Regions from separate parts of the Rummeliibacillus sp. G93 genome, predicted to be linked through region 3. Evidence: a T-box and tRNA genes for the amino acid it is inferred to sense, from the RefSeq annotation. Region 3 holds a T-box; the other regions hold tRNA genes.
What was found. The T-box of region 3 lies ahead of proS (proline--tRNA ligase). A T-box ahead of a tRNA ligase gene usually reads a tRNA of that ligase, here a tRNA-Pro.
Positions count from the first base shown of each region.

Region 1: it has a tRNA-Pro gene. The T-box ahead of proS (proline--tRNA ligase) is inferred to sense a tRNA for this amino acid. The anticodon was not compared.
Region 2: it has a tRNA-Pro gene. The T-box ahead of proS (proline--tRNA ligase) is inferred to sense a tRNA for this amino acid. The anticodon was not compared.
Region 4: it has a tRNA-Pro gene. The T-box ahead of proS (proline--tRNA ligase) is inferred to sense a tRNA for this amino acid. The anticodon was not compared.

Region 1 covers NZ_CP097314.1:2,276,178-2,283,350, reverse strand. Annotated here, with positions in the region: rRNA gene M2M59_RS11445 (23S ribosomal RNA) at 1-1,851, shown strand, start outside; rRNA gene rrf (5S ribosomal RNA) at 1,979-2,094, shown strand; tRNA gene M2M59_RS11435 (tRNA-Val) at 2,103-2,178, shown strand; tRNA gene M2M59_RS11430 (tRNA-Thr) at 2,188-2,263, shown strand; tRNA gene M2M59_RS11425 (tRNA-Lys) at 2,272-2,347, shown strand; tRNA gene M2M59_RS11420 (tRNA-Leu) at 2,358-2,442, shown strand; tRNA gene M2M59_RS11415 (tRNA-Gly) at 2,479-2,553, shown strand; tRNA gene M2M59_RS11410 (tRNA-Leu) at 2,559-2,647, shown strand; tRNA gene M2M59_RS11405 (tRNA-Arg) at 2,676-2,752, shown strand; tRNA gene M2M59_RS11400 (tRNA-Pro) at 2,757-2,833, shown strand; tRNA gene M2M59_RS11395 (tRNA-Ala) at 2,850-2,925, shown strand; tRNA gene M2M59_RS11390 (tRNA-Met) at 2,947-3,020, shown strand; tRNA gene M2M59_RS11385 (tRNA-Ile) at 3,028-3,104, shown strand; tRNA gene M2M59_RS11380 (tRNA-Ser) at 3,115-3,207, shown strand; tRNA gene M2M59_RS11375 (tRNA-Met) at 3,235-3,311, shown strand; tRNA gene M2M59_RS11370 (tRNA-Asp) at 3,315-3,391, shown strand; tRNA gene M2M59_RS11365 (tRNA-Phe) at 3,411-3,486, shown strand; tRNA gene M2M59_RS11360 (tRNA-Gly) at 3,491-3,564, shown strand; tRNA gene M2M59_RS11355 (tRNA-Ile) at 3,569-3,645, shown strand; tRNA gene M2M59_RS11350 (tRNA-Asn) at 3,654-3,730, shown strand; tRNA gene M2M59_RS11345 (tRNA-Ser) at 3,734-3,824, shown strand; tRNA gene M2M59_RS11340 (tRNA-Glu) at 3,832-3,903, shown strand; gene M2M59_RS11335 (TraR/DksA C4-type zinc finger protein) at 4,074-4,595, shown strand; gene M2M59_RS11330 (isochorismate synthase) at 4,751-6,136, shown strand; gene menD (2-succinyl-5-enolpyruvyl-6-hydroxy-3-cyclohexene-1-carboxylic-acid synthase) at 6,126-7,173, shown strand, end outside.
Region 2 covers NZ_CP097314.1:1,974,487-1,981,659, forward strand. Annotated here, with positions in the region: gene M2M59_RS09860 (Yip1 family protein) at 16-657, opposite strand; gene M2M59_RS09865 (ABC transporter ATP-binding protein) at 754-2,454, opposite strand; tRNA gene M2M59_RS09870 (tRNA-Glu) at 2,707-2,778, opposite strand; tRNA gene M2M59_RS09875 (tRNA-Ser) at 2,788-2,878, opposite strand; tRNA gene M2M59_RS09880 (tRNA-Asn) at 2,882-2,958, opposite strand; tRNA gene M2M59_RS09885 (tRNA-Thr) at 2,969-3,044, opposite strand; tRNA gene M2M59_RS09890 (tRNA-Phe) at 3,051-3,126, opposite strand; tRNA gene M2M59_RS09895 (tRNA-Asp) at 3,157-3,233, opposite strand; tRNA gene M2M59_RS09900 (tRNA-Met) at 3,237-3,313, opposite strand; tRNA gene M2M59_RS09905 (tRNA-Met) at 3,466-3,542, opposite strand; tRNA gene M2M59_RS09910 (tRNA-Ser) at 3,572-3,664, opposite strand; tRNA gene M2M59_RS09915 (tRNA-Met) at 3,674-3,747, opposite strand; tRNA gene M2M59_RS09920 (tRNA-Ala) at 3,768-3,843, opposite strand; tRNA gene M2M59_RS09925 (tRNA-Pro) at 3,863-3,939, opposite strand; tRNA gene M2M59_RS09930 (tRNA-Arg) at 3,944-4,020, opposite strand; tRNA gene M2M59_RS09935 (tRNA-Gly) at 4,098-4,169, opposite strand; gene M2M59_RS09940 (hypothetical protein) at 4,368-5,636, opposite strand; gene M2M59_RS09945 (sulfurtransferase) at 5,703-6,560, opposite strand; gene M2M59_RS09950 (dynamin family protein) at 6,515-7,173, opposite strand, start outside.
Region 3 covers NZ_CP097314.1:3,055,771-3,062,943, forward strand. Annotated here, with positions in the region: gene gerD (spore germination lipoprotein GerD) at 102-719, shown strand; gene M2M59_RS15465 (Mrp/NBP35 family ATP-binding protein) at 767-1,831, opposite strand; gene cwlD (N-acetylmuramoyl-L-alanine amidase CwlD) at 1,902-2,615, opposite strand; gene proS (proline--tRNA ligase) at 2,734-4,170, opposite strand; T-box leader at 4,216-4,430, opposite strand; gene M2M59_RS15480 (YhgE/Pip domain-containing protein) at 4,754-5,941, shown strand; gene M2M59_RS15485 (PadR family transcriptional regulator) at 5,987-6,526, shown strand; gene M2M59_RS15490 (collagen-like protein) at 6,726-7,115, opposite strand.
Region 4 covers NZ_CP097314.1:144,570-151,742, forward strand. Annotated here, with positions in the region: rRNA gene M2M59_RS00725 (16S ribosomal RNA) at 1-224, shown strand, start outside; rRNA gene M2M59_RS00730 (23S ribosomal RNA) at 417-3,345, shown strand; rRNA gene rrf (5S ribosomal RNA) at 3,459-3,574, shown strand; tRNA gene M2M59_RS00740 (tRNA-Val) at 3,583-3,658, shown strand; tRNA gene M2M59_RS00745 (tRNA-Lys) at 3,668-3,740, shown strand; tRNA gene M2M59_RS00750 (tRNA-Leu) at 3,754-3,835, shown strand; tRNA gene M2M59_RS00755 (tRNA-Gly) at 3,849-3,923, shown strand; tRNA gene M2M59_RS00760 (tRNA-Arg) at 3,960-4,036, shown strand; tRNA gene M2M59_RS00765 (tRNA-Pro) at 4,041-4,117, shown strand; tRNA gene M2M59_RS00770 (tRNA-Ala) at 4,137-4,212, shown strand; tRNA gene M2M59_RS00775 (tRNA-Ser) at 4,228-4,320, shown strand; tRNA gene M2M59_RS00780 (tRNA-Asp) at 4,361-4,437, shown strand; tRNA gene M2M59_RS00785 (tRNA-Phe) at 4,465-4,540, shown strand; tRNA gene M2M59_RS00790 (tRNA-Thr) at 4,550-4,622, shown strand; tRNA gene M2M59_RS00795 (tRNA-Tyr) at 4,629-4,712, shown strand; tRNA gene M2M59_RS00800 (tRNA-Ile) at 4,718-4,794, shown strand; tRNA gene M2M59_RS00805 (tRNA-Asn) at 4,809-4,885, shown strand; tRNA gene M2M59_RS00810 (tRNA-Glu) at 4,891-4,962, shown strand; gene M2M59_RS16495 (methyl-accepting chemotaxis protein) at 5,087-5,431, opposite strand; partial or broken gene M2M59_RS16500 (PAS domain-containing protein) at 5,525-5,854, opposite strand; RNA gene ssrS (6S RNA) at 6,082-6,274, opposite strand; RNA gene ssrS (6S RNA) at 6,328-6,520, opposite strand; gene M2M59_RS00830 (YfbR-like 5'-deoxynucleotidase) at 6,648-7,173, opposite strand, start outside.

The sequences.
Region 1 (7,173 bases), 780 kb from region 3:
TGTGACGTTGCTTAGACAACCAGGATGTTGGCTCAGAAGCAGCCACCATTTAAAGAGTGCGTAATAGCTCACTGGTCGAGTGACGCTGCGCCGAAAATGTATCGGGGCTAAACAATTCACCGAAGCTGTGGATAGACATCTACGATGTCTGTGGTAGGAGAGCGTTCTAAGTGCTGTGAAGTCAGACCGGAAGGACTGGTGGAGCGCTTAGAAGTGAGAATGCCGGTATGAGTAGCGAAAGATGGGTGAGAATCCCATCCACCGAATGACTAAGGTTTCCTGAGGAAGGCTCGTCCTCTCAGGGTTAGTCGGGACCTAAGCCGAGGCCGACAGGCGTAGGCGATGGATAACAGGTTGATATTCCTGTACCACCTCCCTGCCATTTGAGTAATGGGGGGACGCAGTAGGATAGGGTAAGCGCACTGTTGGTTATGTGCGTCCAAGCAGTAAGGCGTGAGAGTAGGCAAATCCGCTCTCTATAACGTTGAGCTGTGATGGCGAGCTCTTTAGAGCGAAGTTCCTGATTTCACACTGCCAAGAAAAGCCTCTAGCGAGGCAGGAGGTGCCCGTACCGCAAACCGACACAGGTAGTCGAGGAGAGAATCCTAAGGTGAGCGAGAGAACTCTCGTTAAGGAACTCGGCAAAATGACCCCGTAACTTCGGGAGAAGGGGTGCTCTAGTAGGGTGCAAGCCCGAGAGAGCCGCAGTGAATAGGCCCAGGCGACTGTTTAGCAAAAACACAGGTCTCTGCAAAACCGTAAGGTGACGTATAGGGGCTGACGCCTGCCCGGTGCTGGAAGGTTAAGGGGATTGCTTAGCGCAAGCGAAGGTGAGAACCGAAGCCCCAGTAAACGGCGGCCGTAACTATAACGGTCCTAAGGTAGCGAAATTCCTTGTCGGGTAAGTTCCGACCCGCACGAAAGGCGTAACGATCTGGGCACTGTCTCAACGAGAGACTCGGTGAAATTATAGTACCTGTGAAGATGCAGGTTACCCGCGACAGGACGGAAAGACCCCGTGGAGCTTTACTGTAGCCTGATATTGAATTTTGGTACAGCTTGTACAGGATAGGTAGGAGCCATTGAAACCGGAGCGCCAGCTTCGGTGGAGGCGTCCTTGGGATACTACCCCAGCTGTATTGAAATTCTAACCCGTACCCCTGATCGGGGTAGGAGACAGTGTCAGGCGGACAGTTTGACTGGGGCGGTCGCCTCCTAAAGAGTAACGGAGGCGCCCAAAGGTTCCCTCAGAATGGTTGGAAATCATTCGTAGAGTGTAAAGGCACAAGGGAGCTTGACTGCGAGACCTACAAGTCGAGCAGGGTCGAAAGACGGGCTTAGTGATCCGGTGGTTCCGCATGGAAGGGCCATCGCTCAACGGATAAAAGCTACCCCGGGGATAACAGGCTTATCTCCCCCAAGAGTCCACATCGACGGGGAGGTTTGGCACCTCGATGTCGGCTCATCGCATCCTGGGGCTGTAGTCGGTCCCAAGGGTTGGGCTGTTCGCCCATTAAAGCGGTACGCGAGCTGGGTTCAGAACGTCGTGAGACAGTTCGGTCCCTATCCGTCGTGGGCGTAGGAAATTTGAGAGGAGCTGTCCTTAGTACGAGAGGACCGGGATGGACACACCGCTGGTGTACCAGTTGTTCTGCCAAGAGCATCGCTGGGTAGCTATGTGTGGACGGGATAAGTGCTGAAAGCATCTAAGCATGAAGCCCCCCTCAAGATGAGATTTCCCATTACGCAAGTAAGTAAGATCCCTCAAAGACGATGAGGTAGATAGGTTCGAGGTGGAAGTGTGGCGACACATGGAGCTGACGAATACTAATCGATCGAGGACTTAACCAAATTTCTTAAGAACCTTCAATTTACGTTTATCCAGTTTTGAGAGAACAAGAAATAGTTTTTTAAAAAAAGTTGTTGACTTTTCTAGAAAACATGGTATAATAATTCTTGTCCTTAAATAAATAATAGGTCTAGTAATGATGGCAAAGAGGTCACACCCGTTCCCATGCCGAACACGGAAGTTAAGCTCTTTAGCGCCGATGGTAGTTGGGGGCTTCCCCCTGTGAGAGTAGGACGTTGCTAGGCTGTAATATGGAGGATTAGCTCAGCTGGGAGAGCATCTGCCTTACAAGCAGAGGGTCGGCGGTTCGATCCCGTCATCCTCCACCATATTTATTCGCCGGTGTAGCTCAGTTGGTAGAGCAACTGACTTGTAATCAGTAGGTCGAGGGTTCGACTCCTTTCGCCGGCACCACTTAAAATGAGTCATTAGCTCAGTTGGTAGAGCATCTGACTTTTAATCAGAGGGTCGTAGGTTCGAATCCTACATGACTCACCATTTTAATCACGCGGGTGTGGCGGAATTGGCAGACGCACTAGACTTAGGATCTAGCGCCGCAAGGCGTGGGGGTTCGACTCCCTTCACCCGCACCATTTTAAATTAAATATTGCCAGATTAACACAGCATATGCGGAAGTAGTTCAGTGGTAGAACATCACCTTGCCAAGGTGGGGGTCGCGGGTTCGAACCCCGTCTTCCGCTCCAAATATGCCGGGGTGGCGGAACTGGCAGACGCACAGGACTTAAAATCCTGCGGTAGGTGACTACCGTACCGGTTCGATTCCGGTCCTCGGCACCATTTTTATAAATTAGAGAAATTTACATATGCGCCCATAGCTCAACTGGATAGAGCGTCTGACTACGGATCAGAAGGTTGTGGATTCGACTTCTGCTGGGCGCACCATTTCCGGGAAGTAGCTCAGCTTGGTAGAGCACTTGGTTTGGGACCAAGGGGTCGCAGGTTCGAATCCTGTCTTCCCGACCATTAAAAAAATTAATTTGGGGCCTTAGCTCAGCTGGGAGAGCGCCTGCCTTGCACGCAGGAGGTCAGCGGTTCGATCCCGCTAGGCTCCACCAAATTTTAAAATATAATATCATGGCGGCCTAGCTCAGCTGGCTAGAGCGTACGGTTCATACCCGTAAGGTCGGGGGTTCGATCCCCTCGGCCGCCATATTAAAGGACCTTTAGCTCAGTTGGTTAGAGCAGACGGCTCATAACCGTCCGGTCGCAGGTTCGAGTCCTGCAAGGTCCACCATTTAAATATCGGAGGAATACCCAAGTCTGGCTGAAGGGATCGGTCTTGAAAACCGACAGGCGGGTCAAACCGCGCGGGGGTTCGAATCCCTCTTCCTCCTCCATTATCACAAAATAATATATAACATTATCGCGGGGTGGAGCAGTTCGGTAGCTCGTCGGGCTCATAACCCGAAGGTCGCAGGTTCAAATCCTGCCCCCGCAACCAAATGGTCCGGTAGTTCAGCTGGTTAGAATGCCTGCCTGTCACGCAGGAGGTCGCGGGTTCGAGTCCCGTCCGGACCGCCATTTTTTTCAAAAGCATTATGGGTCGGTAGCTCAGTTGGTAGAGCATTAGATTGAAGCTCTAAGTGTCGGCAGTTCGATTCTGTCCCGACCCACCATGATGCGGGTGTAGTTTAGTGGTAAAACCACAGCCTTCCAAGCTGTTGTCGGGAGTTCGATTCTCCTCACCCGCTCCAAAATGGGCCTATAGCTCAGCTGGTTAGAGCGCACGCCTGATAAGCGTGAGGTCGATGGTTCGAGTCCATTTAGGCCCACCATTTATTATTCCGAAGTAGCTCAGTTGGTAGCAGCATCTGACTGTTAATCAGAGGGTCGCAGGTTCGAGTCCTGCCTTCGGAGCCATGTGGGGAAGTACTCAAGTGGCTGAAGAGGCGCCCCTGCTAAGGGTGTAGGTCGGGCAACCGGCGCGAGGGTTCAAATCCCTCCTTCTCCGCCATACAATTGGCCCCTTGGTCAAGCGGTTAAGACACCGCCCTTTCACGGCGGTAACACGGGTTCGAATCCCGTAGGGGTCATACTAAGTCTTTAGAACAGTTTATGTTCTAAAGACTTTTTTATTTTTATGTTAATCCGTTCAATATTTCGAGAATTTCCATCTCATCTTTTTTCTTTTCTTAAAAATCGAAAAATGGCTTTGAAAAGTTGTTTTTGGGGAATAAATAAGAAAGAATGGGAGGCTAAGTATATGAACGAACAACAATTACAACATTTAAAGAATGAATTATTGGATGAGCTGAAACGTATTGAAGAAAGGCCTGATAATGACAGGGTTTTTGAATCAACGGAGCTCTCTAACTATGATAACCATCCTGCTGATCAGGCGACAGATCTGACAGACCAAGCAACAGAGCTTGCAATGGATAAATTCCATGACTTTCAAAAAGAAGAAATTAAAGAAGCGCTTCGGGCCATGGAGGCTGGTACGTATGGTACCTGTGTAGTGTGTGGTAAAGAAATTCCTTACGAACGCTTAGAAGCAATGCCTAGAACTTTGACTTGCATAGAGCATGCGGAGGATACACTAGATACAACGGAACGTTCAGTTGAAGAAGGAGTTCTGACAGGGAATACTTCACATCCGAGCAATTTGAAGGATTACCGTGTTGACGGCGAAGATAGCTTTCTGGTTGTCGAAGAATATGGCTCATCAGATTCACCATCTGATAAAGGAAGCGAATCTGATGGAATTTATGATACAGATTTATAAAAGACTGCATTTACGCAGTCTTTTTGTTTTGTCCAAATTCCATGATTAGTCATTAAAAAAGCAAATAAGTGCCGAAAATTAATGAAAGTTGTATGATAGAATATATAGAAGTATGTACTTAGTAGATAAATGATCTACTGACGGAGGTAATTTTCATGAATCATCAGTTGTCGTCAACAATCGGCGACCAAAAGGATACAGAAAAAACAACACTGCAGTTTTTCTCAGAAACAATCGAAGTTAGCTCTTTGTCTGCATTAGCCTTTTTTCATGCGGGTGAAGAAGAATTTACTGGACAACGTTTTTTCTGGCAAAATCCTGATCAAACTTTTACGTTAGTTGGCTTAGGCCATGCACATATAATCGAAAGCGGATTAAATGAGGGACGTTTTGAAGAGGTCGACCAGCAATGGAAGAAGCTCACGCAGCATGTACTCACAAATGAGGAGAATGTAAGACCCGTATTATTCGGAGGTTTTACATTTGATCCTGCCAACACACAGTCAGGCGAGTGGGATGATGTGCCAGAAGCATTTTTCGCAGCTGCTACCTACCAGTTAATTATCCGTAACGGACACAGCTATATTAGCACAAACTATATAGCAGAACGGGAAGAAGCAGGACTGTTTCAGAAGCTTTGCAAAAAAAGAGATGAACTTCTCCGTGCAAGCTACACATTTGAGAAAGTGGAATACGCTAAACCAATAGTGGTTGAAAGTACAGAGCCCAATAAAGCTGCTTACCTTACATCGATTGAACAAGTAACAAATCTTATTCAAAAGAAAGAAGCGGACAAGGTAGTCATTGCGCGTTCACATGTTTTGAAATTTCAAGAGCCAGTTGCTTCAGCAAATGTACTTGCACAGCTAATGAATGAACAACAAAATAGCTATCTGTTTGGCTTAGAATATAAAAACCATTTCTTTTTTGGCGCCTCTCCTGAACGTTTAGTAAAAGTGCAAGATGCTTACGCATATTCATCATGTATAGCGGGTTCTATTAAACGTGGGAGATCAAGCGATGAAGATGAACGTTTAGGGCTTGAATTATACAATGATGCGAAGAACCGTTCAGAGCATCAATACGTAGTGGATATGATCGGCAAGACATTTAAGGATAATTGTTCTTCTTATTCAATCCCTAGCCAACCTGAACTATTAAAAATCCGGGATATCCAACACTTATTTACACCTGTTGAGGGACATTTAAAGAATGGAGCTACGATTTTGCAATTGGCGAAAACCTTGCATCCGACTCCTGCTTTAGGCGGTGTGCCGCGAATGCGCGCTATGGAAGTGATACGCCAATATGAACCGATGAACAGAGGTTTATATGCAGCACCAATTGGTTGGCTGGATGATCGAAATAATGGTGAATTTGCGGTTGCAATACGATCAGCATTATTAAATTCGAATAAAGCCTTTTTATATGCGGGCGGAGGCATTGTAGCTGATTCAACGCCACAAAGTGAGTATGAAGAGACACTTGTAAAATTCCGCCCAATGGTTCGCGCTTTAGGGGGTCAATTAGATGACGAATAAAGAGATTTTAAATAACTATGTATATAAACTTGTGAGTGCATTGCATGCTACCGGCATAAAAGATGTTGTAGTGAGCCCTGGCTCTCGTTCTACGCCACTTGCTTATGCATTTGCCAACAGTAAAGAATTTACGCTATATCGACAAGTGGATGAGCGGTCAGCTGCTTTTCTTGCATTGGGACTTGCCAAGGCTAGTACAAAACCTGTTGTCCTTGTATGTACATCGGGTACGGCAGCAGCAAACTATTTCCCAGCGATTGTAGAAGCTAAAATAGCACGTGTGCCTTTAATTGTATTAACGGCAGATCGCCCTCATGAGTTACGTGAAGTAGGAGCACCCCAAGCGATTGCACAAACTCATCTTTATGGAGATCAAGTAAAATGGGCAGTTGATTTTCCAATACCAGATGACTCACAACAGACATTGCCGTTTATTGAGCGCCATATCGCTCGTGCGGTGGCTATTGCAAGCACGCATCCATATGGACCAGTTCATGTCAATGTGCCGTTTAGAGAGCCATTATTGATTGATTTTCCGGAACATTTGCCAGTAGCCTCCTTTACAGAGAGCATATCCTCTCAATTGAAGCCAACTGAGCATGCAATGAATTTGTTTGAAACAGTCATTGAACAAGCGAAAAAAGGGTTTATTATTGTTGGGGAATTATCAGGTCGCACAGATATTACCTATATGTGGCAATTGGTTCGCCGGCTAAAATGGCCTGTTCTCGCTGATAGTCTATCCCAATTGCGAGCGAATGTGCCAGAAGACTGCGAGGCTTATATTATTGATCAATACGATGCATTGCTGAAAAATGATGCATTTAAACAGATGGCAGCAGCAGATACAGTGATCCGCTTCGGCGCTCAGCCTGTTTCTAAACCATTAATGCAATTTTTAACGTATTGTGAGCCAAGTACCTATTTGGTAGTAGATGAAGATCCGATGTTTCGTGATTCGCTTTCTCTCTCAACCATGCATATTCAGGCATCTATCGATCAGTGGCTAAATGATCTTATCATCAATCCAGCAAATA
Region 2 (7,173 bases), 1.1 Mb from region 3:
AAATCCGGCTTAGGATTAGTACACAATAAAACCAAATGTAATGACAAGTAGCAAAACAATTCCGATAAGAATTAATCCAATTACAATGCCTGGCAATACGAGCGTAAAAAATGATCGCCAGTTCGAAAAGCGATGTGCAGTTGCGACACTTCCCACTTGGATGACAAACGTCCAAATAGTGACTATAAAGACCGCTAATGACAGCACAATACTAATAATCGCAGCACCATTTGTTAATGCTTCATCGTTCATATTAAAAAAACTTTGAGGAGCATTAGCCATCCATACTAGCATAAATGGAGCAAGAGTAATATTAGGAATCGATGATAAACTAATTACTTTAAATATATCTTCAAAGCTTCCTTTTCCTTTAAATAATTTCCCTACAAGCCAAATGACGCCTGAAGAAATAATGACGCTGACTGCCCCTATGAATGGTCCCGCTAAAATACAGCCAAGCAACAGTAGCCAAATAGAAAAAGAAGGATATAACTCTTGTCCAGACAAGCCTATCATTGTGCTCGCCATTCCGCCAAGTATGACGTAGAGAATAACATATGTCCAATTCTTATGTTCGATCACATAGCTGGCAGTTTTCTTTGGATGGAGCCATATTGAAAAGAATGGCTGAATTTTATAGTCGTCAGGTTGATTCATAGAAAATAATACTCTCCTTTTTCTTTTTAAAAAGTCTTTATAGTTCATATACCTCTTTTATATTAGGCTAAACTATCCTCCATAACTTTCATATATCTAAGCATTTAATTTCGCGAAAATGCCGCCTTTTTCCATCAATTCAGTAAACGTTCCATCTTCTGCTATACCATCTTTTGTTACTACCATAATACGATTAGCATTCCGAATTGTTGCAAGTCTGTGAGCAATAACGATAGTAGTACGGTTTTTCGCCAATTCCATTAGTGAATCTTGAATAATTTTTTCGGTCTGTGTATCAAGTGCTGAAGTCGCTTCGTCTAGGATTAAAATAGGAGGATTTTTAAGGAACATTCTAGCGATCGCTAAACGTTGCTTTTGCCCGCCTGATAATTTTAATCCCCTCTCGCCAATTTCTGTTTGATAGCCATCTGGCAAACTTTCTATTAGTTCGGAAAGATTTGCTTTTTCTGCAGCATATTGAATTTCTTCAAATGAGGCTCCTAGTTTGCCATATTCAATATTCTCCTGAATGGTACCAGTAAACAAAAATACATCCTGCTGAACTATACCAATTTGTTTGCGCAATGAATGCTTCGTCATATCACGAATATCTATTCCATCAATGGTAATTGAACCACTATTAACATCATAAAAACGTGGGATAAGCGAGCTAATTGTTGTCTTCCCCGCTCCTGAAGGCCCTACAAAAGCCGTCATTTCGCCTGCTTTTAAATCGAAAGATAAATTCTGTAGAATTTCATTTGAATGATCATAACTAAAATCTACATTATTGAAGGAAATAGCACCTTTTAAATGTGGAGCAATTAAAGCATTCGGCTTATCTTGAACTTCGGGATCACGAGCGAGTAAATCTTGAAAGCGTTTAAAGCCCGCCATGCCTTTCGGATACAACTCCAGTAATGCTGTGATTTTATCAATCGGCTTAATTAACACATTTGTATACAAGATAAAGCTAACCAGCTCACCATATGACAATTTGTCATGAAAACTTAGCCATGCTCCTACTACAAGGACTAGTAAAGTCAAGAGCCTCGTCATAAAATAGATACTAGCGTTTGTCGCTCCCATGACTTTATAAGCACTTAATTTAACGAGGCGAAATAATCCATTCTGTTTTTTAAAACGATTTTTTTCATAGGTTTCATTTGTAAACGATTGTACTACTCGAACACCTGAAACGCTATCCTCTACTCGTCCGTTGATTTCAGCTATTTCTCCGTACATACCCGTCCATGCCCTATTCATTTTTACATTAGATACATAAACAAGAACCATTAAAATTGGAACCATTACAAGCACAATCCATGAAAGCGTTGGATTCACGGTAAACATGATCCAAAAAGCGCCAATAAAAGTCATGATAGCGATAAAGAAATCCTCTGGCCCATGATGTGCAAATTCGCCAATATCAAATAAATCATTCGTTATTCGGCTCATGATATGGCCGGTTTTAGTATTATCAAAAAACCGGAAAGACTGCTTTTGAACATGTGTAAACAATTCTTCTCTCATATCAGTTTCAATATTTATACCAAGTTTATGACCAAGATAATTAACAATAAAGTTTAAGATGGTACTCAATAGATACACCAGGAGCAAAAGGCCTCCTACTTTCGTGATCATTCCCCAGTTGTTTGTAGGAAGCAGCGTATCAATAAACTTTTGAACAGCTACAGGAAACGCTAGCTCTAAAATAGCCACTATAATGGCTGAACAAAAATCAATTATAAACAATTTCCTATGTGGTTTGTAGTAACTAAAAAACTGTTTTAGCATATGTATGAAGTCCTTTCTGAAAATTTCGTTATCCTAAATATCATACAGAACTTTTATATAGAAAGCGACCCATTTTACCTAATTTAATTGTCAAGATAGGTTTAAACCTCATATTAGCAAACAGTCTATGGAAAGCTATTATATTTTTTAATGAATAAAGGCTGGCACACTTCAAAATTAATGGTAAACATCTTTTTGCATACAAAAAACCTTCAGAACAATACAGAATGCTCTGAAGGTTAGGTTATGTAATGACCCCTACGGGATTCGAACCCGTGTTACCGCCGTGAAAGGGCGGTGTCTTAACCGCTTGACCAAGGGGCCATTATTGTATGGCGGAGAAGGAGGGATTTGAACCCTCGCGCCGGTTGCCCGACCTACACCCTTAGCAGGGGCGCCTCTTCAGCCACTTGAGTACTTCCCCATATGGCTCCGAAGGCAGGACTCGAACCTGCGACCCTCTGATTAACAGTCAGATGCTACTACCAACTGAGCTACTTCGGAATAGTAAATATGGTGCCGGCGAAAGGAGTCGAACCCTCGACCTACTGATTACAAGTCAGTTGCTCTACCAACTGAGCTACACCGGCATTTGATGGTGGGTCGGGACAGAATCGAACTGCCGACACTTAGAGCTTCAATCTAATGCTCTACCAACTGAGCTACCGACCCATCAAAATAAGAATATATTAAACTAAAAAATGGCGGTCCGGACGGGACTCGAACCCGCGACCTCCTGCGTGACAGGCAGGCATTCTAACCAGCTGAACTACCGGACCATTTGGTTGCGGGGGCAGGATTTGAACCTGCGACCTTCGGGTTATGAGCCCGACGAGCTACCGAACTGCTCCACCCCGCGATAATAGTATAGAATATAATCTTTTCAATCAACAAAGCATAATAACATCTTCCACGCTTCGCTTGCGTCAATGTTAATCGCAACCTTCGTATTGCAATTTGCTCCACCCAGGATAATAATACGAATATGCTTTCGTAAAATACCAAATCATTTGGTTGCGGGGGCAGGATTTGAACCTGCGACCTTCGGGTTATGAGCCCGACGAGCTACCGAACTGCTCCACCCCGCGATAATAATATGAGTATGCTCTTGAGAAAATGGAGGAGGAAGAGGGATTCGAACCCCCGCGCGGTTTGACCCGCCTGTCGGTTTTCAAGACCGATCCCTTCAGCCAGACTTGGGTATTCCTCCAGGGAAATATGGCGGCCGAGGGGATCGAACCCCCGACCTTACGGGTATGAACCGTACGCTCTAGCCAGCTGAGCTAGGCCGCCATAGTATTAAATATTAAAATTGGTGGAGCCTAGCGGGATCGAACCGCTGACCTCCTGCGTGCAAGGCAGGCGCTCTCCCAGCTGAGCTAAGGCCCCAATGTGTATAGAATATAAATGGTCGGGAAGACAGGATTCGAACCTGCGACCCCTTGGTCCCAAACCAAGTGCTCTACCAAGCTGAGCTACTTCCCGGAAATGGTGCGCCCAGCAGAAGTCGAATCCACAACCTTCTGATCCGTAGTCAGACGCTCTATCCAATTGAGCTATGGGCGCTTGTTAGAAATAGAATTTCAAGCTAAAAGCCGAAAATTATGTATGTCCTACTAGTAATCCAGACCATTCTACTATTAAGCGGAAGACGGGGTTCGAACCCGCGACCCCCACCTTGGCAAGGTGATGTTCTACCACTGAACTACTTCCGCGTTAAAGACAAGATTAATTATATACCGACATTTTTATAAATGCAATACTTTTCTTAAAAAAATTATAAACAATCTTGTTTATACCATTTCTTTCAGAAGCACTACCTTAATAAGTCTACAAGCTAAGCTTCAAAAAATCAATATAAATATAAATGGGTTGGATAGCGTAAGACAGTCTATTTTCACACACCGATAACACTACTTTTTTTTTTCAAAATTCGGCCAAGGAAAATCTCCACGATAATATTGTATTTTTAACTTTTCCAAATCGCTGTTCCATTTACAAAGTGCATTGGAATACTTTTTTTGGTCTTCTTCTCTGGATTTAAGTTTAATTCTCTTTGATAACTCTGCTACAGTTACCTCTAAACCGTATTCTTCTACAAAATCATTTAAAGCTTGCCAACGTTGTTCATCTGTCCGACCAGATATTTGATAACCATATTTTCTTAATTCACTAAAGTTTATACCGAATTGTTTAGTTTTCTTCTCCGCAGTTTGAATATTGTACTTCTTAAACATTCTATAATTTTCTACTTCCTTTGCAGTAAAAACTTTCTCAAGGAAATATTGTATAATTTCTCCTTTCAACAAGTCTATATTTTTTTGTTCTTCACTAATGATAGAAATAAATTTGTTTAGCTCTCGTAAAGTTTTGCTTAGCGAATAGTCATGATAACTTTTATATAGCTTCGCAGAAAGTGGTTTATTCTGATCATGATAATAAAGTTTAAACGTTTTATTTTGTTCAAGTTTGCTTAATTTCTTATAATAAATTATGTATAAAAGTAGATTTAGACCTTCTATATCAGAAAAGCGCTTTAAGCTATTAGATTGCACAGTTCTTTCTAAGAAATTTTCTAGCAGCTCAATCCAATTTTTCACTTTGTACATGTGTAAGATTTTTAATTGAGCTTGAGGAGTTGTATTTGAAAAAAGCTCATGATAAAAATCAATATTTTTCTTTAAAAGACTTTTTATTCTTTTGCTTTGATTCACATCTAATAAACTTAAACAATTGGAAAGAACGTCAATAAATTCTTCTATATATAACTTTGAATTTTCATCGTCAATGCCTATTCTAAATAGATGTTCAATTACTTTTTGCTTTTCCCCTAGGGTACATTTTTTATTAAGTAGAACGGTCATGCCATCCGTGAAGTCCATGATTTTATTTTTCGCATCTATTTCCTTTCGTAATTTCTTCCTTTCTTCTAAAAGGTTGTTATTTACCTTCTTGATGATGCCTATTTCTTTTAACAATAGTTCTTTTTCACTTTTCAGCTGCTGAATATACATATTTCGTCCTTGAATTTCATTTTTTAATGCTTCTGTTTCTAATTGGTTCATATTTTCTAACTCATCAAAGAACTCATTAAAATTTTCAGTAATCATCTCTAATGCATGATCTCTAGTAATTATACTAATCCCCCCGCTTCCAACACTCTTAACGAGAACATTCGACATAAAAAAAGAAATCCCTTGTAATTTGAAATAAAAAACATCCGCATTCCTAAAATGCGGATGTTTATATTAAACTTTCTCTATATCAAAGTGTTGAATCCAATCGCTGTAGCTTCCAGTATATAACTGTATGTCTTCATATTCCATTTCCTTTAGCATAGCGAATAACGGGGCAGCAGTGACGCCACTTCCACAATAAACCGTAATCGGTTCTTTCTTAGATACTAATTCCAACAATGATTCATTAGGACAAAGTTTACCATCTTGTAATAATTGCTCCCAATCATAATTTATTGCTCCTGGGATGTGGCCGGCAATTTGATCTATCGGCTCTATCTCTCCTTTATAGCGAGCGTTCGATCGGGCATCAAGCAATGTTCTATCCACATGACCATCTACGATTTCCTTTACTGCTATGCGGTCTGCATATAGGTGTTCCTGCCATTTTAAGTTTAAGCTTGTCTGTTGGACAACAGGCAATTCGTTCGACGTTTTAAAGCCTTCATTAACTAAAGCATTATACCCTTCTTGGACAATCTGTACTTTCTGAAACCCGCCATACTTTAGTAACCACCACGCTCTTGCTGCAAATGGTGTTCCGCCTTGATCATAGACTAGTATAGAATCGTCCATTTGCAATCCACTTCTTTCAAATAGAGCCTGTAGTTTATCTTTCGTTGGCATTGGGTGGCGTCCCGCATGTTGCTCCATGTCTGATAAATCCTTCTCCAAATCCCAGAAAACAGCTTCTCCAATGTGCTGTTTTTGATAAACAGTCGAACCTTCGGCAGAATTCTGGAGATTAAAACGAGCATCAATCCATTTATATTTTCCTTGAGAGTCAAGAGGAATATCCTTTACTGAAAGAAAAACTTCACCCATCACTTCTCCACCCCATTCATTAGTGTGTTGTAAATGTGTTTCCATTCTTCAAGCTTCGTACCTTCATGAAGCAACGTTTTTTCAATATCAATTTGGTTAATAGCTTGTCTCGAGATGTGTAGACGCAATTCTTCAGCAAGTTTTCCAATAATGTCTTCAAGCCATTTTTTCATGCGTGCTGATTGTTCATCTAAATACTTTTTGGCATCTGGTTTAGTTAGCTCTTCAAGTGCTTCACGCAACTTCAAATTATCGCCTTTTTCAAAAAAGGACTTATTATTTTTAAAATATTTATTAACGGATTCATATGGTTTGCTATCAGAAAAAGGACCAACGAATTCTAAAATATTAGGTTCTTCTGCCTCAAATGGCATAAATGAAAAACTAGCATTAATGTCTTTGAGCTGTTTCATATCATCTTGGTCTCGTTCGTGAATTTTTTTCATGATAAATTTCGCAATTCTAAAGTTAGTAACACGCATTTCTTGTTCAAAATCAAACCCTAAACTTGCTAGGACTTCTTTCAAAGCAATGGCCAATGCAACTGAAGATGATTTTGATGCGAAGGTTGTAGGGTTATAGCCTTCTTTAAAGAAATCCGGGTATCGATAGTAAACTCGCTGTAATACAAAGTAGAGCAGTTCATCCAGTTCCTGTT
Region 3 (7,173 bases):
GAATATTTAAAAAATCTATTTCTTCTCGTTCCCCATACATATTACACGGGCTTTTGTGAACAATAAATGAAACGACTGATACACAAAAGTGAGGGAAGGTTATGTATAAAAAAGCCATTATCTTTACATTTCTTCTTGCTCTTTTAACAGGTTGTTCCGCTGCTGCTCCTCCTCAAAGCCAATCGTATGAAGATATAAAAAAATCCACTCTAGATGCATTGCAAACAGAGGAAGGAAAAAAAGTCATACGAAAACTTCTAGAAGATCCGGCCATGAAGGATATGCTTGTGCTCGAGCATGATGATGTCAATTCTGCTATAGAGGACACATTGCTTTCTAAAAAGGCCGAAGAATATTGGAAAACCCAATTTGAAGATCCTAAATTCCGCGAAACATTTGCGAAAAGCTTGAAAAAGGAACAAAAGGATCTCCTAAAAGATTTAATGAAGGATGCCTCTTTCCAAAAAGACTTGGAACAATTTTTCTCTCAACCCGATATGCAAAAACAATTAGAAAAAATCATGAAATCAGCAAGCTCTAAAGAAGATTTAGAAAAAGTGATTGCTGAAGTCATAAAAAGCCCAATGCTACAAGAAAAGTGGGCAAAGCTAATTGAATCGTCAGGAGAAAAGTCTAAGTCTTCAGATGGCGGTGGCGGCAGTGATGGTGGCCAAGGTGGCGGTGGCGGCGGCTCCGGTAAAGGAGTTGGCGGTAAGTAAGCATGAAAAAGGGATGAAGCATTTAGCTTCATCCCTACTTTTTTACCTTAATCTTCTTGCTCTAATTTATCACTTACACGCTGTGCAATTTCTAAATAAATTTGACCTGTTGAATGATTTTTGGCATAAACAGATGGCGCAAAATCAACTTCATTCCAATCTGGTTGTCCTAAAGGTATTTGGCCAAGTAAATCAGTTCGCAATTCATCGGCTAGCTTTGGACCGCCGCCTTTTCCAAATACATATTCTTTTTCGCCTGATACATCAGATTGGAACCAAGACATATTTTCAATCACACCAAGGATTGTATGCTCTGTTTTGATAGCCATAGCACCAGCACGAGCTGCTACGAATGCTGCAGTTGGGTGTGGCGTTGTTACAACGATTTCATTTGATTCAGGCAACATTTGGTGAATATCAAGCGCAACATCCCCAGTGCCAGGAGGAAGGTCTAATAATAAGTAATCTAAATCTCCCCACTCAACATCACGGAAGAATTGATCCAATACTTTGCCTAGCATAGGTCCGCGCCATACAACTGGTGCATTATTTTCGACAAAGAAGCCCATTGAAATCATTTTTACTCCAAATCGTTCCACAGGGATTATACGATTCTCTTCTACAATTGGCATAGTTTGTACACCCATCATATCCGGTACACTAAAGCCATAGATATCTGCGTCAATTAAGCCTACTTTTTTCCCTAAACGTGATAAAGCAACCGCTAAATTGACAGCGACAGTAGATTTCCCCACTCCGCCTTTACCTGACGCAATGGAGATGAATTTCACTTTATTTAAAGGCGATAACAAATCCTGTGCTTCTGCACGAGTGGCAGTTCCACGGAATTGCTCGATATTTTCTTGAGGAAGTTCTTGGAATCTGATGCCGACTGTTTTAAATCCTGCTTCCTTTAATGTATTGACGATTTCCATTTGAAGAGAAAGTTGTTCAGGTGTATTTGTTTTCGCAATCGCAATTTTTACACTGACATGTTCTTTCTCTTCTTTAATTGAAACCTCTAAAACCCCACCAGTTTCCTTTAAGGATTTATGTAGAAAAGGATCTTTTAATGCTCCCACTAATTCCAGAACTTGTTGTTCATTAATCACTGTAGACACTCCTCTATTGCGTTTGCCTTTAGTATATCATAACGCTTACAAATAAGTATTATGGCATATCTTATTCAATAGAGGATTCGGAATAACGTTCAATGCCATCTACAATTGCTTCCGCCATTTTTCGTTGATAATCAGGAGAAGACAATAGCTCTGCTTCTTCAGGATTACTTAAAAAGCCGGTTTCAACTAATACAGCTGGCATTTTCACTTTTTTCAGCAAATATACTTGCTTTATTGCTAGTGCCTCACGATTTGTATTTTTTAGGTTCTCCTTGATGGAGTCTTGGATAGAATTAGCTAACAATTCTCCTGCTGGATGCCCATTCGCATGGTAAAACACTTGAGCTCCGCGCCACTTTGTTTCAGGAATAGCATTTGCATGTATGCTTAGGAATAAATCCGGTTTTTCCTTGTTCACTAATTTTTCTCTTAAGAATATGTCTTGCTTTTTGCGTTCTCTCAAAGTGTTAAATTCAGCTTTAGGTGTATGCTCGGCGATCACATCATCATTCTTTGATCTTGTCATATATACCGTTGCGCCTTTTTTCTTTAAAAGCTTTTCCACTTCTTTCGTAATAGCCAACGTTACATTTTTTTCAATCAACTTATCTGTAGACGCCCCTCCATCAATCCCCCCATGCCCCGCATCCAATGCTATCTTGACACCACCCAAGGTCTCGGAAATAAAGAATCCGCGATTAGATGCTTTGGTCTCATACACAACTATGAAAATACAAGCTACTAAAACAACACTCCATATCATCCAACGTTTCAATCACAGACACCACCTTTTTACCATACCATATGCGGAAGACTGTCCCGATATGTCGGTAGCATAAGCAAAACAAAAACCCCTTCTCTGCTGTATGAGAAAGGGGCTTTGTTTATTAGTATTAATAAGCGCGGGCAAACCACACTGTATGTTTTGCTTCTTTGCCACAATTTAAGCATGTATGCTTTGTTGTTGGCGGATTGAATGGTATGTTTCGCGTAGTGAATTTTGTTTTTTCTTTTATCGTTTCTTCACACGCATCATCTCCACACCAGCCAGCTAAAACCCAACCAGGAATGGTTTCTTGTTCTTTAGACTTTTCTAAATGGGCTGTTAACTCATCTAATGTTTCAATATGCGTGTGTGAATTCTCTGTTCGGAAAGCTTTTGCTTTTTCTAAAAGACGCGTTTGCATCATTTCAAGTTCTTTTTCTACATGTTCAATGACAGCATCTAAAGATACCGAGACTTTTTCATCCTCATCGCGTGCTTTCATTAAAGCTTGCTGATTTTCTAAGTCACGAGGACCTAGCTCAATACGGACAGGAACACCTTTCAGCTCCCATTCATTAAATTTATAGCCGGGCGATTGATCTGAATCATCCAGACGAACACGAATACCTTTCGCTTTCAATGCTGCGAAAATTTCATCGAGTTTCTCAATAATGGCAGGATTCTTTTTCCATGGACCGACCGGAATAAGCACTACTTGTATAGGTGCTATCTTTGGTGGCAAGACAAGGCCTTTTTCGTCTCCGTGAACCATAATAACAGAACCAATCAAACGTGTAGATGTTCCCCAGGAAGTTGTATGCACGTAAGTATGCTTGTTTTCTTTATTCAAGTATTTGATATCAAATGCTTCCGCAAATTTTGTACCTAAATAATGAGAAGTCCCCGCTTGTACAGCTTTTCCGTCTTTCATCATCGCTTCAATAGAGAAAGTATCAACCGCACCAGCAAAACGTTCTGATGGTGTCTTTTGCCCATCATAAACAGGGATAGCAAGAAGTCCTTCAACTACCTCTTTATATATAGATAGCATTTGCATCGTTTCTTTGCGTGCTTCTTCTTCATCTACATGTGCAGTATGACCTTCTTGCCACAGGAACTCGGATGTACGAATGAATGGAAGAGTTTTCTTTTCCCAACGGAAAACATTTGCCCATTGGTTAATTAAAACTGGAAGGTCTCTGTAGCTTTTAATCCAGTTTGAATATAAATGGCCAATCATCGTTTCAGAAGTTGGACGTAATGCCAAACGCTCTTCTAATTCTTCTCCTGCTGCTTCTGTCACCCAAGGAAGCTCTGGTGAAAATCCCTCAATATGATCCTTTTCTTTTTGGAAAAAAGATTCAGGAATTAACATTGGGAAGTATGCATTGCGGTGCCCCGTTTCTTTAAATCGTTTATCCATCTCCGCTTGGATATGTTCCCATATCTCATAGCTGTCAGGTTTGAATGCAATACATCCACGTACTGGAGTGTAATCAATCAAATCTGCTTTTTGAATTGTATCAATATACCATTTTGAAAAATTGTTTGTCATTTGAGACATTTTCTTTTCCTCCTTAGAAAAAATAAAAAAAGCATAAAGCGTCCAAATAAGGACGTCTTTATGCTAGTAGACGTGGTACCACCTTAGTTCGGCGTAAATAAACTTTATGCCCTCTAAACGTTTATAACGAAACGACTCGGTTAGCTTTTCACTAACATCTCCGTGGCAGGGTTCAATAAGAAGAGGTGATATAGCTTCCAGCCTAGGCTATACTTTCTGGTTCACAATTCTTATTTACTTGATCACTTCACTGATTATATATATAAACAAATATATCAACTTGTTTCAGATACTTCAATCATTAGTATCAACACAAATGCTAATTTGTATACCATATTAACATATTCTTTTTCTAATATGGATAGAAGATTTATAAGTCTGCTCCCCCTACCGTTACTTTCGACGATAGATAGGGGGTTTTATAATTGGTTCTTCTATCAAATGGTTCACGATAATAACACGTTTTTCAATTGACTTTCTGATTAAATTAAAATAAACTACTAACATACTTTTTAAAAAGTACTTTGATTAAAGTATTTTAAATAAAGCATAAATGAATTTAGCAAAAGGAAGGATTCAACAAATGAAGTTTACTCAATTCTTAAAAACAAAAGGGGCAATCGGAGCCATATTCATGGGCATATTTTATGCGGTTGTCATGTTAGGGATCTTCTTGCCTGGCTATTCAGCAATCCCAGGAAATATAGATAAATTACCAATTGCCATAGTTAATGATGATTCTGGTGAATACGGTGCAAAGATTGCCGATCAGTTACAAGAGAAGTTACCGTTTAAAAAAATTGAAATGGATTTAACAAATAAAAAAGCCTTAAAGGATTTAGAGCATAATGATTTAGCGTTAGTTGTACACATTCCAAAAACATTCTCTAAGAATATGCAAAAAGGTGAAACATCTTCAAGCATCGACTTTACAATCAATGAAGCCGGAGCTACAACCGTTTCCTCTTCTATCAATTCTGTCATTATGGCAATCAATAACCAATTTAGCACTCAATTTTCTCAACAGACAGCAGAAGGCATTCTAATGAACGTGAATGTACCAAAAGAGCAAGCGGCTGAATTAGCTAAAAAGATTGAAACGTCGTATGTAGGAAACGTCGTAAAAATTAACGAGATGCCAGATGGTATGAATAATAACATGTTGCCAATGTTCTTAACGATGGCTGGTTATACAGGTGCGATGATTGGTGCCATGCAATTAGTAGGCGTATTCAAGGGCAGTCGTGGAAAAGCAAGTAAAACTCGCTTATTCTGCTATGTACAATTAACAGCATTGATAGTGGCAGTAGTATCATCACTAGCCGGTACAGGGATTGCATATTTAATTAATAAACCGAGCGGTAGCCTATTCTTCAGCGTATTAGGACACCAAATTCTTAATTACATGGTCTGCTTCAACTTCACGGCTATTTTAATCTTTTTAGTTGGAGAAGTAGGCATGATTTTCAACTTACCAATTTTACTCATTCAAACACTAGCAAACGGCGCGACTATTTCCCGCGATATGATGTACTTGCCTTATAAATGGATGAGCTATATTTCACCAATGTATTACTCTGTACAAGGATACTTTGCTGACTTATACGGAAGTATCAGTGCAAGTCCATATATTTGGTCAATGGTTGCAGTCGGTGCAGCTGCTATGTTGATTAACATTGGGATTGTTGCATTTATTCACAAACCTATCCCAGTAGAGGAATCTTCCACTGAAACAGACAAATTAAAGAATTCGTCTGAAGCAACTATCTAGTTTTTGTTACAATAGAGTTAACATGCTTCTTGAAGGAGTGTTAGTATGTCTATTCAAATCTTTATATTGAGCAAACTGATGGAGGGTGCCAACTACCCTTATAAATTAAAAAAACACCTATCCGATCCAATTCCATTAGATCAAATAGCTGGATTAACAGAAAGTAAGCTATATTATAATTTTGACTCCCTAGCTAAAAAAGGGTTGATTGAAATTATTGAAATTAAAAAAGAAGAAAATCGACCAGATAAGCAAGTATTTGCGATTACCGAAAAAGGTCGCGAAGAGCTGCCCAAGCTCATATACAAGTTATTTGAGAATGCCAAAGAAATTACAGATATGGTCGTGGGCATAGCAAATATCAAATATGTGAACCGAGAAAAAGTAATAGAGATATTAGAAAAGAAAGCTCGAACTATTGAAAGCCAATGGGCGCACGTAATTGGGTTCAAAGACCAGATTGAGCTAGATGAAGATAGTGAGAAGTTTGTAAACTACATGACAGGTTATGTATCAACTAAAACGGAACACACGATTCTCTGGCTAGAGGAACTAATTAATCGAATTCAACAAGGGCAGCTATAACAGATGAAAGCAGTCAGTTTTCCTAATAAAGGAGAACTGGCTTTTTCTAACATTAATTGATAAGAACTTATATATCAAACCTCTTTCCGCTGCTATACCAGAAAGAGGTTTTTATGATAAATATGCATGTTCAATTTTGTACATCAAACAAGATAATGATACGATGGCTTATTCTACCAAGGCCCAAGCAATATTGTTTTTAAAAACACGTAAACGAGCTAATTCTCCTTGTATCAATACCAAAAATCACCCAGGTCCAACCAGTCCATCTGAAACCTGAAACGGATCTTGAACCTACGAAAACAGGATAGTACCAAAATGCGTCACCATTGTTTAGCCATACGTACGTATTACGGAACAGACACATTCTAATTGCTCCTGGATCTACTGCTAATGGCGAAACAGTTGTTGACTGTTGCGGAGTAAATGATGGGGGCGGAGCAGTTGGTGCCTGTGAAGTGCCTGGCGTTCCAGGAAATGATGGTCCTGGAGAACTTGGTATCCCCGGTATTCCTGGAAATGAAGACCCTGGAAAACTTGGCATTCCTGATGACCCAGGGAAACTTGGAAATTGGAATGGATTATTCATTTTAAAAATCACCACCTTAAATAAAACTCTAAAGTAGTGTATGTTGTATTGTCCTTTT
Region 4 (7,173 bases), 330 kb from region 3:
ACTCGCCTACATGAAGCCGGAATCGCTAGTAATCGCGGATCAGCATGCCGCGGTGAATACGTTCCCGGGCCTTGTACACACCGCCCGTCACACCACGAGAGTTTGTAACACCCGAAGTCGGTGAGGTAACCTTTTGGGGCCAGCCGCCGAAGGTGGGATAGATGATTGGGGTGAAGTCGTAACAAGGTAGCCGTATCGGAAGGTGCGGCTGGATCACCTCCTTTCTAAGGAATTTAACGGAATACAGACTTCGTCTGTAGGATTAACATCTTGCTGTTCAGTTTTGAGGGTTCATACTCTCAAAACATTGTTCTTTGAAAACTGGATAAAACGACATTGAAGAAATTCTTAAGTAACACATTTATTAAGTTTTAAATTTTTTAGGCTTAATAACTTAAAGGCTTTTATAAGCCAACGGTTAAGTTATTAAGGGCGCATGGCGGATGCCTTGGCACTAGAAGCCGATGAAGGACGGCACTAACACCGATATGCTTCGGGGAGCTGTAAGTAAGCTTTGATCCGGAGATTTCCGAATGGGGAAACCCTCTATCCGTAATGGGGTAGAATCTTGACGTGAATTCATAGCGTCTTGATGGCAGACTCAGGGAACTGAAACATCTAAGTACCTGAAGGAAGAGAAAGAAAATTCGATTCCCTTAGTAGCGGCGAGCGAAATGGGAAGAGCCCAAACCAAGAGGCTTGCCTCTTGGGGTTGTAGGACACTCTATACGGAGTTACAAAGGAATGCGTTAGGCGAAGCGGTTTGGAAAGACCCACCATAGCAGGTAACAGTCCTGTAGTCAAAAGTGCATTCTCTCTTGAGTGGATCCTGAGTACGGCGGAACACGTGAAATTCCGTCGGAATCTGGGAGGACCATCTCCTAAGGCTAAATACTCTCTAGTGACCGATAGTGAACCAGTACCGTGAGGGAAAGGTGAAAAGCACCCCGGAAGGGGAGTGAAAGAGATCCTGAAACCATGTGCCTACAAGTAGTTAGAGCCCGTTAATGGGTGATAGCGTGCCTTTTGTAGAATGAACCGGCGAGTTACGATTACATGCAAGGTTAAGTTGAAGAGACGGAGCCGCAGCGAAAGCGAGTCTGAATAGGGCGAATAAGTATGTGGTCGTAGACCCGAAACCAGGTGATCTACCCATGTCCAGGGTGAAGGTAAGGTAACACTTACTGGAGGCCCGAACCCACGCACGTTGAAAAGTGCGGGGATGAGGTGTGGGTAGCGGAGAAATTCCAATCGAACCTGGAGATAGCTGGTTCTCTCCGAAATAGCTTTAGGGCTAGCCTCGTGATGAAGAATCCTGGAGGTAGAGCACTGTTTGGACTAGGGGTCCATCCCGGATTACCGAATTCAGACAAACTCCGAATGCCAGTGATTTATACACGGGAGTCAGACTGCGAGTGATAAGATCCGTAGTCAAAAGGGAAACAGCCCAGACCACCAGCTAAGGTCCCAAAGTAATTGTTAAGTGGAAAAGGATGTGACGTTGCTTAGACAACCAGGATGTTGGCTCAGAAGCAGCCACCATTTAAAGAGTGCGTAATAGCTCACTGGTCGAGTGACGCTGCGCCGAAAATGTATCGGGGCTAAACAATTCACCGAAGCTGTGGATAGACATCTACGATGTCTGTGGTAGGAGAGCGTTCTAAGTGCTGTGAAGTCAGACCGGAAGGACTGGTGGAGCGCTTAGAAGTGAGAATGCCGGTATGAGTAGCGAAAGATGGGTGAGAATCCCATCCACCGAATGACTAAGGTTTCCTGAGGAAGGCTCGTCCTCTCAGGGTTAGTCGGGACCTAAGCCGAGGCCGACAGGCGTAGGCGATGGATAACAGGTTGATATTCCTGTACCACCTCCCTGCCATTTGAGTAATGGGGGGACGCAGTAGGATAGGGTAAGCGCACTGTTGGTTATGTGCGTCCAAGCAGTAAGGCGTGAGAGTAGGCAAATCCGCTCTCTATAACGTTGAGCTGTGATGGCGAGCTCTTTAGAGCGAAGTTCCTGATTTCACACTGCCAAGAAAAGCCTCTAGCGAGGCAGGAGGTGCCCGTACCGCAAACCGACACAGGTAGTCGAGGAGAGAATCCTAAGGTGAGCGAGAGAACTCTCGTTAAGGAACTCGGCAAAATGACCCCGTAACTTCGGGAGAAGGGGTGCTCTAGTAGGGTGCAAGCCCGAGAGAGCCGCAGTGAATAGGCCCAGGCGACTGTTTAGCAAAAACACAGGTCTCTGCAAAACCGTAAGGTGACGTATAGGGGCTGACGCCTGCCCGGTGCTGGAAGGTTAAGGGGATTGCTTAGCGCAAGCGAAGGTGAGAACCGAAGCCCCAGTAAACGGCGGCCGTAACTATAACGGTCCTAAGGTAGCGAAATTCCTTGTCGGGTAAGTTCCGACCCGCACGAAAGGCGTAACGATCTGGGCACTGTCTCAACGAGAGACTCGGTGAAATTATAGTACCTGTGAAGATGCAGGTTACCCGCGACAGGACGGAAAGACCCCGTGGAGCTTTACTGTAGCCTGATATTGAATTTTGGTACAGCTTGTACAGGATAGGTAGGAGCCATTGAAACCGGAGCGCCAGCTTCGGTGGAGGCGTCCTTGGGATACTACCCCAGCTGTATTGAAATTCTAACCCGTACCCCTGATCGGGGTAGGAGACAGTGTCAGGCGGACAGTTTGACTGGGGCGGTCGCCTCCTAAAGAGTAACGGAGGCGCCCAAAGGTTCCCTCAGAATGGTTGGAAATCATTCGTAGAGTGTAAAGGCACAAGGGAGCTTGACTGCGAGACCTACAAGTCGAGCAGGGTCGAAAGACGGGCTTAGTGATCCGGTGGTTCCGCATGGAAGGGCCATCGCTCAACGGATAAAAGCTACCCCGGGGATAACAGGCTTATCTCCCCCAAGAGTCCACATCGACGGGGAGGTTTGGCACCTCGATGTCGGCTCATCGCATCCTGGGGCTGTAGTCGGTCCCAAGGGTTGGGCTGTTCGCCCATTAAAGCGGTACGCGAGCTGGGTTCAGAACGTCGTGAGACAGTTCGGTCCCTATCCGTCGTGGGCGTAGGAAATTTGAGAGGAGCTGTCCTTAGTACGAGAGGACCGGGATGGACACACCGCTGGTGTACCAGTTGTTCTGCCAAGAGCATCGCTGGGTAGCTATGTGTGGACGGGATAAGTGCTGAAAGCATCTAAGCATGAAGCCCCCCTCAAGATGAGATTTCCCATTACGCAAGTAAGTAAGATCCCTCAAAGACGATGAGGTAGATAGGTTCGAGGTGGAAGTGTGGCGACACATGGAGCTGACGAATACTAATCGATCGAGGACTTAACCAAATTCTTAAGAACCTTCAATTCACGTTTATCCAGTTTTGAAAGAACAACTTTCTTTCAATAAGAAGGATTTCAAGACACGAGCAGTAGTGCGATGTGTATTGGAAGCCGAATAGTCTAGTAATGATGGCAAAGAGGTCACACCCGTTCCCATGCCGAACACGGAAGTTAAGCTCTTTAGCGCCGATGGTAGTTGGGGGCTTCCCCCTGTGAGAGTAGGACGTTGCTAGGCATAAATATGGAGGATTAGCTCAGCTGGGAGAGCATCTGCCTTACAAGCAGAGGGTCGGCGGTTCGATCCCGTCATCCTCCACCATTTTTAAATGAGTCATTAGCTCAGTTGGTAGAGCATCTGACTTTTAATCAGAGGGTCGTAGGTTCGAATCCTACATGACTCATCATTTAAATTACGCGGGTGTGGCGGAATTGGCAGACGCACTAGACTTAGGATCTAGCGCCGCAAGGCGTGGGGGTTCGACTCCCTTCACCCGCATTAGTTTTTTTGCGCGGAAGTAGTTCAGTGGTAGAACATCACCTTGCCAAGGTGGGGGTCGCGGGTTCGAACCCCGTCTTCCGCTCCACTTATAAAATTATTGAAACTTTTTTATTATAGATTTGCGCCCATAGCTCAACTGGATAGAGCGTCTGACTACGGATCAGAAGGTTGTGGATTCGACTTCTGCTGGGCGCACCATTTCCGGGAAGTAGCTCAGCTTGGTAGAGCACTTGGTTTGGGACCAAGGGGTCGCAGGTTCGAATCCTGTCTTCCCGACCATTTATACTATATATACATTGGGGCCTTAGCTCAGCTGGGAGAGCGCCTGCCTTGCACGCAGGAGGTCAGCGGTTCGATCCCGCTAGGCTCCACCAATTTTCAATAATAACGGAGGAATACCCAAGTCTGGCTGAAGGGATCGGTCTTGAAAACCGACAGGCGGGTCAAACCGCGCGGGGGTTCGAATCCCTCTTCCTCCTCCATTTAAATTTTCATTGATACATAGAAAATAAAAAATTATATGGTCCGGTAGTTCAGCTGGTTAGAATGCCTGCCTGTCACGCAGGAGGTCGCGGGTTCGAGTCCCGTCCGGACCGCCACTTTTTAAATGAATAATTATTTGTTATGGGTCGGTAGCTCAGTTGGTAGAGCATTAGATTGAAGCTCTAAGTGTCGGCAGTTCGATTCTGTCCCGACCCACCATAACAATACGCCGGTGTAGCTCAGTTGGTAGAGCAACTGACTTGTAATCAGTAGGTCGAGGGTTCGACTCCTTTCGCCGGCATTTTTTGGAGGGGTAGCGAAGAGGCTAAACGCGGCGGACTGTAAATCCGCTCCTTCGGGTTCGGCAGTTCGAATCTGCCCCCCTCCACCATATATGGGCCTATAGCTCAGCTGGTTAGAGCGCACGCCTGATAAGCGTGAGGTCGATGGTTCGAGTCCATTTAGGCCCACCATTACATTATGTGATTCCGAAGTAGCTCAGTTGGTAGCAGCATCTGACTGTTAATCAGAGGGTCGCAGGTTCGAGTCCTGCCTTCGGAGCCATAGAAGGCCCCTTGGTCAAGCGGTTAAGACACCGCCCTTTCACGGCGGTAACACGGGTTCGAATCCCGTAGGGGTCATAATAAAAAAACTCTTGGAAAATTTCCAAGAGTTTTTATTTTGCACTTTTTAAGCATAAGGTATTCCTTAATCCTAGGCGGACTTTATATACGTGTTCTCGTAGTTCTATAGTGAAGTGCTCATTTACTTGTTTAGTGCTTCCAATTCTATTAAAACTTTTTTAAATTGAAGCTCTGCATCTAGAATGATATGTTGCAAATCTTTTGTGATATTGTTTACCTGTTTTGTTTCAATTCTAATATGATCCACATTCATATTAACTTGATTTATAAATTCTGCTACATTATTCGCTAGCTTGCGTACCTCTTCTGCCACAATACTAAAACCCTTTCCTTGGTCTCCTGCACGTGCAGCTTCAATGGCTGCATTTAATGCTAATATGTTTGTTTTCGTGGCTATGCTTCTCATTAATTGAGATACTTCACTTATTAATTGAGTCTGTTTAGTTAGTGATTGCAAAGCATCCATCTTGGATTCAGTGTTTTCCGTAACAGCTTTTACTAAGTTAGTAGGAATCTCTTTTAATTGGCGGGTGGTAGAGATAGTTTTATTTTCCCGTTCTGTAATATCAGTTGCAATCTTTAAGATACCTTCTATTTCACCTGCCTTGTTTAGGACAGGAATATAGGTAGCTTCAAGCCATACAGTTTTTCCATATTTATTAATACGTTCAATTTTCTCTTGAAATCGAACACCTTGCTTTAAATTTTCCCATAATGCAATGTATTCTTTGCTGCTTGAAAATTCATGTGTACAGAATTGTTCGTGTTTCATGTTTAACATTTCATTAGCTGTATAATTCAGTGTGTTTGCAAAGTTTTCATTTGCCCAGATGACTTCCCGATTCAGGTTAAATTCCACCATTGCTAAATTTTTTTCAAGCGCCAACAATACAAATTCCTCATTTAATATTTGAGAGCTGCCTGTTATAAGGTTAGTTTTAATGTTCTTTTTCCTCTCATTATATGTATTTCCTTTTTCCTATTTTAAAAAGAATTAAGTGTAATTATACCATTAGACTAATTCCTTTGATATATATTTCTTTGTAGAAAAAGGTAATAATAATTAAAGAACCAATGAAAAAGCATCCCTTATAAAAGGGATGCTGGAAATTCAATAGGTAAGCCACTTTTGCCGTAATTTTAAATATCGAAAGTTTTAAACCACCACTCCTCAAAGTGGGTGTTCGCAGAGCATTTCATGTTCGTCCGCATCAAGATGGATGCGGCATACCAGTCCGTACTCAATTAAAACTCCCTATTACAGCTTAAAGGTTAAAACTTCATATTATTACGTACAATGTAGCTTGTATTGATATATTACTACTAATTAAATTTGAATTCAAGAAAGAAAGCTTGAGTAATTAATAAGCCGCCTTTGCCGTAATTTTAAATATCGAAAGTTTTAAACCACCACTCCTCAAAGTGGGTGTTCGCAGAGCATTTCATGTTCGTCCGCATCAAGGTGGATGCGGCATACCAGTCCGTACTCAATTAAAACTCCCTATTACAGCTTAAAGGTTAAAACTTCATATTATTACGTACAACGCAGCTTGTATTCATATAATACTCCCCTTGAAGGCAATCCGCAAGAGAGAACACCTATGAAATTATTGGGAAAATAAATCTTACTTTTTCTTCATTGTATAGAAGAAAATAAAAAAGCATATGCCTATGATTCAGGCCTAAGCTTCAGAAAGAACGTGTTGGGTAAGCGTAGTAATATCGATTGGCGTCTTCTCAGAAACTACGTCTGCCAAGATGACATTTTTAAAGTACTTTACACATGTAGGAAGAGGAATTTTCAATAACTTTGTTAATGCTTCCTCATACATGCTTACAAATTCCTTATCGGTGTTTCCTCTTTTCAACTCAGAGAAAGCTTCATAGAAGAGATCGAGCTTATCCGCAAATTCTAGCAATAGTCCTTCAAGCGTTGAATCTTTTCCTTCTTTCATGCGATCAAAGAATATTTCTTGGAATTCCTCAGGGATTTCGTGAAGGATGAATTTTTCCATCATTTTTTCTTCTACATGTGAAATCATCTGTTTTAATTCTGGTGATGCGTGTTTGACAGGGGTCTTAATATCACCAATGAAGACTTCCGCAAAGTCATGGTTAATCGTTTTTTCATAAAGTGACTTCCAATCAACTGTAGCCCCCTCCATTTCCTCTAGGGTACCGAAAAACATGGCGTATTGGGATACTTTC